2 linked regions of the Rhodopseudomonas palustris genome follow. The protein of the gene in region 2 interacts with the protein of the main gene of each other region in a pairwise test. Links are inferred from orthologs where the notes say so. Each region holds a gene or a part of one and is shown on either strand. Other genes may lie near its edges.

Region 1 (4,744 bases), 260 kb from region 2 along the record:
GATAATTCAGCGCGGCCGTCCCCGAGGTGAACGGGATGATCTCGTTGTTGACGCCGGAGCGGCGGATATTCCGCTCGATCAGACGGGCATGCCCCTCGTCGTCCTCGATCATGATGATGGTGACAGGGTTACTCATGCGCGCTGTTCCTGACTCTTGTTTGCCGTCCATCGGGCCGGCAGGGTGATGGTGAAGGTCGAGCCTTCGCCGAGTGCGGAAGAAACCGACATGGTGCCGCCCAGCCGCCGCACCAGGGCTCGCACATGGGCGAGCCCGATCCCTTGGCCGGGCCGATCCTGTGTACCGGCGCGGCGAAAAAGATCAAAGATTCTCTGGTGGTCCTTCGGATCAATCCCCCGGCCATTGTCCGCGATCTCGAAGATCACGAAGCCCAGCTTCTGCCGGCCTCGGATCACGATGTCGCCCGGCACGCCATCTTTCAGATATTTCAGGGCGTTATCGATGAGATTGGAGAAAATCTGTTCAAGCGCCAGACGGTCGCTGACGATCTCCGGCAATGGTTCGATCCGGATCTGAGCGTCGGCCTCGGCGGCCTGATGCGCCACGGTGGAGGCGATGTTTTCGATCAACTCTCGGGTGTCGATCCGCACCGGCTGGAACTGGCGGCGCCCTTCGCGGGTGAGATTCAGGATGGCGCTGATCAGGCGGTCCATCTTGCCGATCGAGGATTTGATGAAGCCGAGCGCTTCGGTGAAATCCTCGGAGAGCTGACGGTCGGCCGGCTCCAGTTCCGGCTCGCCGTCGCTGTCGGCATTGGCGGCGCTCTGCTTGCCGGCGACTTCCCGGCTCAGCGTGGCGATGCGGCGGAAGATGTCGCTGCGCAGCTCTTCCAGCTCGCTGGTGAAGCCCATGATGTTGACCAGCGGCGAGCGCAGATCGTGGCTGACGATGTAGGCGAAGCGCTGGATCTCCTCATTGGCCTCGCGCAGGTCGGTGGTCCGCTCCTGGACGGTGGATTCGAGGTTGAGATTGTTCTCACGAAGCTGCGTTTCGGCCTCGTCGCGCGCTCGCGCGGAGCGGCGGACCAGGAAGATCGACATCCCGGCGAGCACCAGCACCAACCCGGAGCCGGTCGTGGTGATGATGGTGGCGAGTGCCTGGCTGCGGTCGGCGGCAGTGGTGCGCTCCGAGAACAGCCGGTTTTCCTCCTGGCGCATCGCGGTCAGCGCGGAAGTCAGGATGTCCATGGCACGGCGGCCATCAATGTCGCGCAGCAACTGCAAGGCGTCATTGATCCGGTCCTGCTGCGCAAGGGCGATGACCTGACGAAACCGTTCGATTCGGGCGGTGGCGGAGGCGATCGCCTCGTCGATGAACGGGACCTGCGCGGTATTGTCGGCGACGAAGTCGCGAAGCCGCTTCAGTCGCGGCACGACATCGGACGCGGCTTCCTCGAATTGAGCAATCAGGTCGTCCTGGCGGGTCAGCACATAGCCGCGTTCGGCGCTTTCTGCGCGGCGGAGCTGCAGTTGCGCCAGCGCGATCTGGTTCTGGACTTCGAGGGTGTGGGCGACCCAGGCGTTGTCCTCGCGCGCCTTCTGCAGCCAGTACACCGACGCGATGCTGATAGCGACCAGCACGGCGAACGACAGCGACAAAAGGGCGATCTGGGCAAAAGAGCGCTTCCGCGCGGATTCAGGCGTCACCGCGCGTCTCCAGCACCTAAGAAACCAACCAAGCCATCCCCCAGGCGTGTCACAAAGCAGAGCTCTAAACGCTTTATAACGCGGGCGAAGGCGTTCGGTTCCCGAGGAACTGAGTTTTATCCTCCATGCTCAGAAGCGAGCCGGCGGATCGCGCGAAGCTATGCCGATGGACGAGGCTGCCGCGTCAACCCTGCGGGACTCCCGAGGCCAGATACTGCTCGAGCCAATGGATATGGTAATCGCCGTCGATGATCGAGGGCTCTCGCACCAGCGCGCGGAACAGAGGCAGTGTGGTTTCAACCCCGTCCACCACCATCTCGTCCAACGCCCGGCGGAGCCGCATCAGGCATTCGCCCCGCGTCTTGCCGTGGACGATCAGCTTACCGACCAGAGAGTCGTAGTAGGGGGGGATCGTATAGCCTTGGAATACCGCTGAATCGATCCGGATGCCGAGGCCCCCCGGCGGATGGTAGCGCGCGATCTTGCCCGGAGACGGGCGGAAGGTCACCGGGTTCTCGGCGTTGACCCGGCACTCGATGGCATGGCCGTTGAGGGTGATCTCATCCTGGGTCACAGGCAGATCGCCGCCGGCGGCGATGCGGATCTGCTCCAGCACAAGATCGATACCGGTGATCATTTCGGTCACCGGATGCTCGACCTGAATGCGGGTGTTCATTTCGATGAAGTAGAACTCGCCATCCTCGTAAAGAAACTCGATCGTGCCGACGCCGAGGTACTGCATGTCCTGCATCGCCTTGGCGCAGATCCCGCCGATCCGGGCGCGCGCCTCGGCGCTGATTACCGGTGAGGGGCTTTCCTCCCACACCTTCTGATGCCGGCGCTGCAGAGAGCAGTCGCGCTCTCCGAGATGGATTGCGCCGCCGCGCCCGTCGCCAAGGATCTGGATCTCGATGTGACGTGGCTTCTGCAGGTACTTTTCCAGATAGACCGAGGCGTCGCCGAACGCTGCTTTGGCTTCGTTACCGGCAGTTGAGATCGCCAGCGCCAGATCGTCGGCGGTGTGGGCGACCTTCATGCCGCGGCCGCCGCCGCCCGCCGCCGCCTTGACCAGCACCGGGAAGCCGATCGCCTGGGCGATCGCCATCGCGTCATCATCCGGGCCGACCGCGCCGTCGGAGCCGGGCACGACTGGGATACCGAGACGTTTGGCGGTCTTCTTGGCCTCGATCTTGTCGCCCATCAGCCGGATGTGTTCGGCCTTGGGGCCGATGAAGTGCAGATTGTGATCGGCGAGGATTTCGGCGAAGCGGGCGTTTTCGGACAGGAAGCCGTAGCCGGGATGCACCGCATCGGCACCGGTGATCTCGCAAGCGGCGAGCAGTGCCGGGACGTTGAGATAGCTGTCCTTGGACGGCGGTGGGCCGATGCATACGCTTTCGTCGGCGAGGCGGACGTGCATGGCGTCGGCGTCGGCGGTGGAGTGGATCGCGACCGTGGCGATGCCCAGCTCCTTGCAGGCGCGCAGCACGCGCAGGGCGATCTCGCCGCGATTAGCTATCAGGATCTTGTCAAACATTGGGGCCGCCAGGTTGAGAGGCCAACAGGAGGCGAATGGGCGAGTGGCGAATGGCGAACAGGTGAGGCGCGGCCTCCGCGCTCATTCGCCACTCGCCAACCGCTACTCGCTATTCAATTACGACCAGCGGTTCGCCGAATTCGACCGGCTGGCCGTCTTCGACGAGGATCTGGGTTACGACGCCGGCCTTCGGCGAGGGGATCTGGTTCATGGTCTTCATCGCCTCGACGATGAACAGGGTCTCGCCGACCGAGACCCGGCTGCCGATGTCGATGAACGGTTTGGCGCCAGGCTCCGGAGCGAAATACACCGTGCCGACCATCGGCGAGGTCACCACGCCTGGATGCTTGGCAAGATCGATCGTCGCCGTTTCGATCGAGGCCGCCGCCACCGCCATGGTGGTCGGTGCCGACGCATAAGCAGCCGGGACCGCCGCAGCGATGCTGACGTTGCGAGCGACGCGCACACGCAGACCCGCCCGTTCGATCTCGATTTCGGTCAGATTGGTCTCGTCCAGCAGCACCGCGAGTTCGCGGATCAGGCTGCTGTCGTCGGTCGCCGGTGCGGTAGTCGGCTCGGCGGCGGGTTTCTCTGCAGGCTGGCGGGCCATGATATGTCGATCCAGATGTCTTGAGTGAACGGGCGGGCGGGGTCAGGCCGTGGCGCTGGTGCCGAGTTTGGCGGCGAGGCCGGCGATGGCCAGCCGGTAACCGTCGATGCCGAAGCCGCACAGGCTGGCGAACGCGGCCTTCGCAATGAAGGAGTGGTGACGGAAGTCCTCACGCGCAAATACGTTGGAAACATGGACTTCCACCGTCGGGATCTGCACGCCGATCAGAGCGTCGTGCAGTGCGATCGAGGTGTGGGTGTAACCCCCGGCGTTGATCACGATGCCTGCCGCCTTGTCGTTGCGCGCCTGATGAATCCAGTCGATCAACTCGCCTTCGCGATTGGATTGCCGGCACACCGCGAGCAGGCCGAAGCCGGCCGCCGTCTCGGTGCACAGTCTCTCGACATCGGCCAGCGTGGCGCGACCGTAGATTTCCGGCTCACGGGTCCCGAGCAGATTCAAGTTCGGGCCGTTCAGCACGTAAATCGTCTGAGCCATCGAAAATTCCGGCAATATTTGCGAATCTGATCCAGCCGAGCGGGGCAAGCCTCCGCAGCGACTGTCGGAATCCGGCGAAACTCACCTGATTGCGGGCGTTATAGGTAACCTCGGGGCTGAGGGGAAGCCTGAACACCTCTCGGCGCGGATGAAATGCCTGATGCTTTGGGCGAGGGGGGATGCCCAACCAGCAGGAATCGTTTGCAATCGGCGGGCTCTGTTCGATCTGCGGTGCGTCGTTGCGCGTTTGGCCGGAAGCTGTATCGGGGCACTTGCTTGTCCGATTCTGCAGTCCCGCGTGGTCGAAAGTTCCGTGCATCGGTGTTCTCGGAGTTTTGTTTTGTCGTGCCGTCACAAACGGACTAGACTTAACAAGGTGAGGATCGGTGCGACCCTGTATTTGCGACCGTGCAAGTGGGGCGCTGTCTCCCGGA
Region 2 (4,838 bases):
ACCAACAAATACGCCGAAGGCTATCCGGGCAACCGCTACTACGGCGGCTGCGAATTCGTCGACGTCGCCGAAAACCTCGCGATCGATCGCGCCAAGAAGCTGTTCGGCGCCAATTTCGCCAACGTCCAGCCGAACTCCGGCAGCCAGATGAACCAGGCGGTGTTCCTGGCGCTGCTGCAGCCCGGCGATACCTTCATGGGCCTCGATCTCGCCGCTGGCGGCCATCTCACCCACGGCGCCCCGGTCAACATGAGCGGCAAGTGGTTCAAGCCGGTGCACTACACGGTGCGCCGTGAAGACCAGATGATCGACATGGATGCGGTCGCCAAGCTCGCCGAGGAAGCCAAGCCGAAGCTGATCATCGCCGGCGGCTCGGCCTATCCGCGCGCCTGGGACTTCAAGCGCTTCCGCGAGATCGCCGACAGTGTCGGGGCGTACTTCATGGTCGACATGGCGCACTTCGCCGGCCTCGTGGCAGGCGGCGTCCATGCCTCGCCGGTGCCGCACGCCCATGTCGTCACCACCACCACCCACAAGTCGCTGCGCGGCCCGCGCGGCGGCCTGATCCTCACCAATGACGAGGCGCTGGCCAAGAAGTTCAACTCGGCGATCTTCCCCGGCCTGCAGGGCGGCCCGCTGATGCACGTGATCGCCGCCAAGGCGGTGGCGTTCAAGGAAGCGCTGCAGCCCGACTTCAAGGTCTACGCGAAGAACGTGGTCGAAAACGCCAAGGCGCTTGCGGAAACGCTGCGTGGGGCCGGCTTCGATCTGGTCTCCGGCGGCACCGATAACCATCTGATGCTGGTCGACCTGCGGCCGAAGGGGCTGAAGGGCAACGTCTCGGAGAAGGCGCTGGTCCGCGCCGCCATCACCTGCAACAAGAACGGCATCCCGTTCGACCCCGAGAAGCCGTTCGTGACCTCCGGTCTGCGCCTCGGCACCCCGGCGGCGACCACTCGCGGATTCGGCGTCGCCGAGTTCCAGCAGGTTGGTCACTTGATCGCCGAGGTGCTGAACGCGATTGCGCAGTCGTCCGATGGCGCCGCGCCGCTGGTGGAAGCCTCGGTGAAGCAGCGGGTGAAGGAATTGACGGATCGGTTTCCGATTTATCAGTAAACAGCCCCGTGATGGCCGGCCTTGTGCCGGCCATCCACGTCTTGACGGCGTGGCACCGGTACGAAGACGTGGATGGCCGGGACGAGCCCGGCCATGACGAAAGGTGAGGGACCCATCCCCTCGAGGTCACTGAGGACGCGTCGCGATGCGCTGCCCGAACTGCAACAGCCTCGATACCCAGGTGAAGGATAGCCGCCCGACCGAGGATTCCTCGGTGATCCGACGGCGGCGGGTGTGCATCGCCTGCAACTTCCGATTCACCACCTTCGAGCGGGTGCAGCTTCGCGAGCTGATCGTGATCAAGCGCAACGGCCGCCGGGTGCCGTTCGACCGCGACAAGCTGGTGCGCTCGGTGCAGATCAGTTTGCGCAAGCGGCCGGTGGATCCGGAGCGGGTGGAGCAGATGGTATCGGCGATCGTGCGCGAGCTGGAGAGCGGCGGCGAGGCCGAGATCTCGTCGGAGATCATCGGCGAAAGCGTGATGGAGCATCTGCGCAAGCTCGACGACGTCGCCTATGTCCGGTTCGCCTCGGTGTACCGCAATTTCCGCGAGGCCAAGGATTTCGAGGCCGTGCTCGGTGAACTCTCCCACGAAGACGAGGCGAGGGCGGCGCTGGTCCGCAAATGATCTTCCGCATCCTGGAGGAGCAGATCGGCCACAAGCTCGCCGCCGAGAAGGCGGCCAAAGCCGCAGGTTCCGCCGACCAGCGTTTCATGCAATTGGCGCTGGCGCTGGGTCGGCGCGGGCAGGGGCGCACCGCGACCAATCCGGCCGTCGGCGCGGTGCTGGTCAAGGACGGCGTCATTTTCGGCCGCGGCTGGACCCAGGACGGCGGCCGCCCCCATGCCGAGGTTGAGGCTCTGCGCCGCGCCGGCGAGGCGGCGCGCGGTGCGACGCTTTATGTCACGCTGGAACCCTGCTCGCATCACGGCCGCTCGCCGCCCTGCGCCGATGCGATCGTTGCCGCCGGCATTGCTCGGGTGGTGTCGGCGATCGAAGACCCCAATCCGCTGGTCGCGGGCCAGGGCCACGCGAAGCTGCGCGCCGCCGGAATCACGGTCGAGATCGGCGTCTGCGCCGATGAGGCGACCCACGACCATGCCGGCCACCTTTGCCGGATCAGCGCCCGCCGTCCGCATGTGACGCTGAAGCTGGCGGTTTCGGCCGACGGCAAGATCGCCGCTGCCGGCCACAAGCAGGTCGCGATCACCGGCGAGGCGGCGAACGCCCGGACGCATCTCCTGCGCGCCCGGTCGGATGCGGTGCTGGTCGGCATCGGCACGGTGCTGGCCGACGATTCGGAGCTGACCTGCCGGCTGCCCGGGATGGCGGCGCAGTCGCCGATCCGTGTCGTGCTCGACCGATCCTTGCGGATTCCGTCGGCCAGCAAGCTGGTGCATTCAGCGCGGACCACGCCGCTGTGGCTGATGGCCTCGGAGATCGCGGAAGCCGCGACCGCCGCTCGGCTCGGCGCGGCCGGCGCCGAGGTGGTCCATGTGGCCGATTGCGCCTCGGCGCCGGGGCTTGATCTGCCGGCGGTGCTGCACGCGCTGTCGGACAAGGGCGTCACCCGGCTGCTGGTCGAAGGCGGCGCCCGCGTCGCCGCGGCGTTCGTCACGCAGCGGCGCGCCGACGAAATCCGGCTGTGGCGCAGCGAGACGATGATCGGGCCCGACGGGGTCGACGCGCTGGCGGGGCTGCCGCTCGCCGCGATCACCGATTCACCGCATTGGCGCGTTCGCAGCAGCGAGCGCGTCGGCTCCGACACACTCACCATTTATGATCCCAACTAGAAGGTCTTCCATGTTTACCGGCATCGTCACCGACATCGGCGAGATCGAGACCGTCAGGCCGGTCGCGCAGGGGCAGTTGCACCGGCTGCGGATTCGCTGCGCCTATGACCAGTCGACCATCGTCGACGGCGCCTCGATCGCCAGCAACGGCATCTGCATGACAGTGGTCGGCTCAGGCACCGAAGGCGGCAGGACCTGGTACGAAGTCGACGCCGGCGCCGAGACGCTGGCCAAGACCACGGCGAAAGCCTGGTCCGCCGGCACCCGGCTCAACCTGGAGCGCGCGCTCAGAATCGGCGACGAGCTCGGCGGCCACATCGTCACCGGCCATGTCGACGGCATCGCCAAGGTGGTGGCGCGCGAGGAGCTGCCCGACATGGCGCGCTTCACCCTGGAGGCTAGCCGCGAACTGGCGCGGTTCATTGCGCCGAAGGGCTCGGTGACGCTCGACGGCACCTCGCTGACGGTGAACACGGTCGAGGACACCAAATTCACGGTGCTGATCATCCCGCACACGCTGTCGGCGACCATCTTGGGCGGGTGGCAGGTCGACAGCGAGGTCAATATCGAGGTCGACCTGATGGCGCGCTATGCGGCGCGGCTCAGCGAGATGAAATAGGCGGCAGACACGGACGAGGACGTCATACGCGGGCTTGGCTTTGCGCCGGCCTCCGCCTACAACCCGCAGGCCCTCATGGTGAGGAGGCGCGAAGCGCCGTCTCGAACCATGAGCTTCGCGGCGCTCATCCTTCGAGACGCGGCCAATGGGCCGCTCCTCAGGATGAGGCCCGTACTGGCCGAGATGCAGACAACCGACCGAAGAAGAAGCGACACATGGCAGACGCGCGGCGCGCACCCCTGAAAGACCAGACCGACGTTTCGGGCGCGCGCGTCCTGATCGTCGAGGCGCGGTTCTATGACGACATCCAGGACGCGCTGCTGGAAGGCGCAGTCGCCGAGCTGAACGCTGCCGGCGCCACCCACGACGTGCTCACCGTGCCCGGCGCGCTGGAAATCCCCGCTGCGGTCGCGATCGCGATCGATGCCGCCGAGGCCGCCGGCAAGCCCTACGACGCGGCGATCGCGCTCGGTTGCGTGGTGCGCGGCGAGACCATCCATTTCGAGATCGTGTCGATGGAGTCGGCCCGTGCGCTGATGGACCTCAGCGTCGCGCGAAAGTTTCCGCTCGGCAACGGCATCATCACCGTCAACACCGACGAGCAGGCCTGGGCGCGGGCGAAGCCGGGCGACCTCAACAAGGGCGGCGACGCCGCGCGCGCCGCGCTGGCGATGCTGCGGATCAAACGCCGGTTGGCGAAGGCTTGATGCCGATGGCCGAGATCAACAAACCCGCGTTCAAGAAGCCCGATCTTAAAAAGATGACGCCGAAGGGCGAGCGTAAGGCCAACCGCCGCGGCGCGGCGCGGCTCGCCGCGGTGCAGGCACTTTACCAGATGGACATCGGCGGCGCCGGCATCAACGAGACCTTCGCCGAGTTCGAGAGCTTCTGGATCGGCAACGAGGTCGAGGGCGAGCAGTATCTGCCGGCCGAAGCCGCGTTCTTCCGCGACATCGTCTCGGGGGTGGTGCGCGAGCAAAAGCAGATCGATCCGCTGATCGACGATCTGCTCGCCCGCGGCTGGCCGCTGGCGCGGATCGACGCGATCCTGCGCGCGGTGATGCGGGCAGGGGCCTATGAGCTCGAACACCGCAAGGACATCCCGGCGCGCGTGGTTGTGTCCGAATATGTCGACGTCGCCCACGCCTTCGTCGAGAAGGACGAGACCGGCATGGTCAATGCCGTGCTCGACCAGATCGCCCGCCAGTTCCGCGAAGACGAGTTTACGCGCTGAGTGCGGGACGCCGCAATAAGAGGGCGGACTAACCTCGCCCCGCGTGCGGGGAGAGGTCGGATCGCATCGCGAGAT

Evidence for each region. The genes of interacting proteins can lie anywhere in the genome.
Region 1: the proteins of ribD (region 2) and accC interact in binary tests that used the Escherichia coli proteins (3 or more experiments, as listed by UniProt). The link is inferred for Rhodopseudomonas palustris from one-to-one orthologs.

Annotation. Positions count from the first base shown.
Region 1 is NZ_CP041387.1:1,715,267-1,720,010, forward strand. The notes cover bases 1,027-3,929. They hold accC (acetyl-CoA carboxylase biotin carboxylase subunit), read right to left. Parts: upstream 3,203-3,929; coding sequence 1,850-3,202; downstream 1,027-1,849. Other genes in these bases: FLL57_RS07790 (sensor histidine kinase), read right to left, coding at 1,027-1,665; accB (acetyl-CoA carboxylase biotin carboxyl carrier protein), read right to left, coding at 3,312-3,812; aroQ (type II 3-dehydroquinate dehydratase), read right to left, coding at 3,855-3,929. In the rest of the region: FLL57_RS07785 (response regulator), read right to left, coding at 1-136; more of FLL57_RS07790, read right to left, coding at 133-1,026; more of aroQ, read right to left, coding at 3,930-4,310. UniProt on the Escherichia coli protein: This protein is a component of the acetyl coenzyme A carboxylase complex; first, biotin carboxylase catalyzes the carboxylation of the carrier protein and then the transcarboxylase transfers the carboxyl group to form malonyl-CoA.
Region 2 is NZ_CP041387.1:1,976,456-1,981,293, forward strand. The notes cover bases 888-3,825. They hold ribD (bifunctional diaminohydroxyphosphoribosylaminopyrimidine deaminase/5-amino-6-(5-phosphoribosylamino)uracil reductase RibD), read left to right. Parts: upstream 888-1,740; coding sequence 1,741-2,910; downstream 2,911-3,825. Other genes in these bases: glyA (serine hydroxymethyltransferase), read left to right, coding at 888-1,116; nrdR (transcriptional regulator NrdR), read left to right, coding at 1,262-1,744; FLL57_RS09020 (riboflavin synthase), read left to right, coding at 2,921-3,529; ribH (6,7-dimethyl-8-ribityllumazine synthase), read left to right, coding at 3,745-3,825. Also shown: more of glyA, read left to right, coding at 1-887; more of ribH, read left to right, coding at 3,826-4,236; transcription antitermination factor NusB, read left to right, coding at 4,242-4,763. UniProt on the Escherichia coli protein: Converts 2,5-diamino-6-(ribosylamino)-4(3h)-pyrimidinone 5'-phosphate into 5-amino-6-(ribosylamino)-2,4(1h,3h)-pyrimidinedione 5'-phosphate.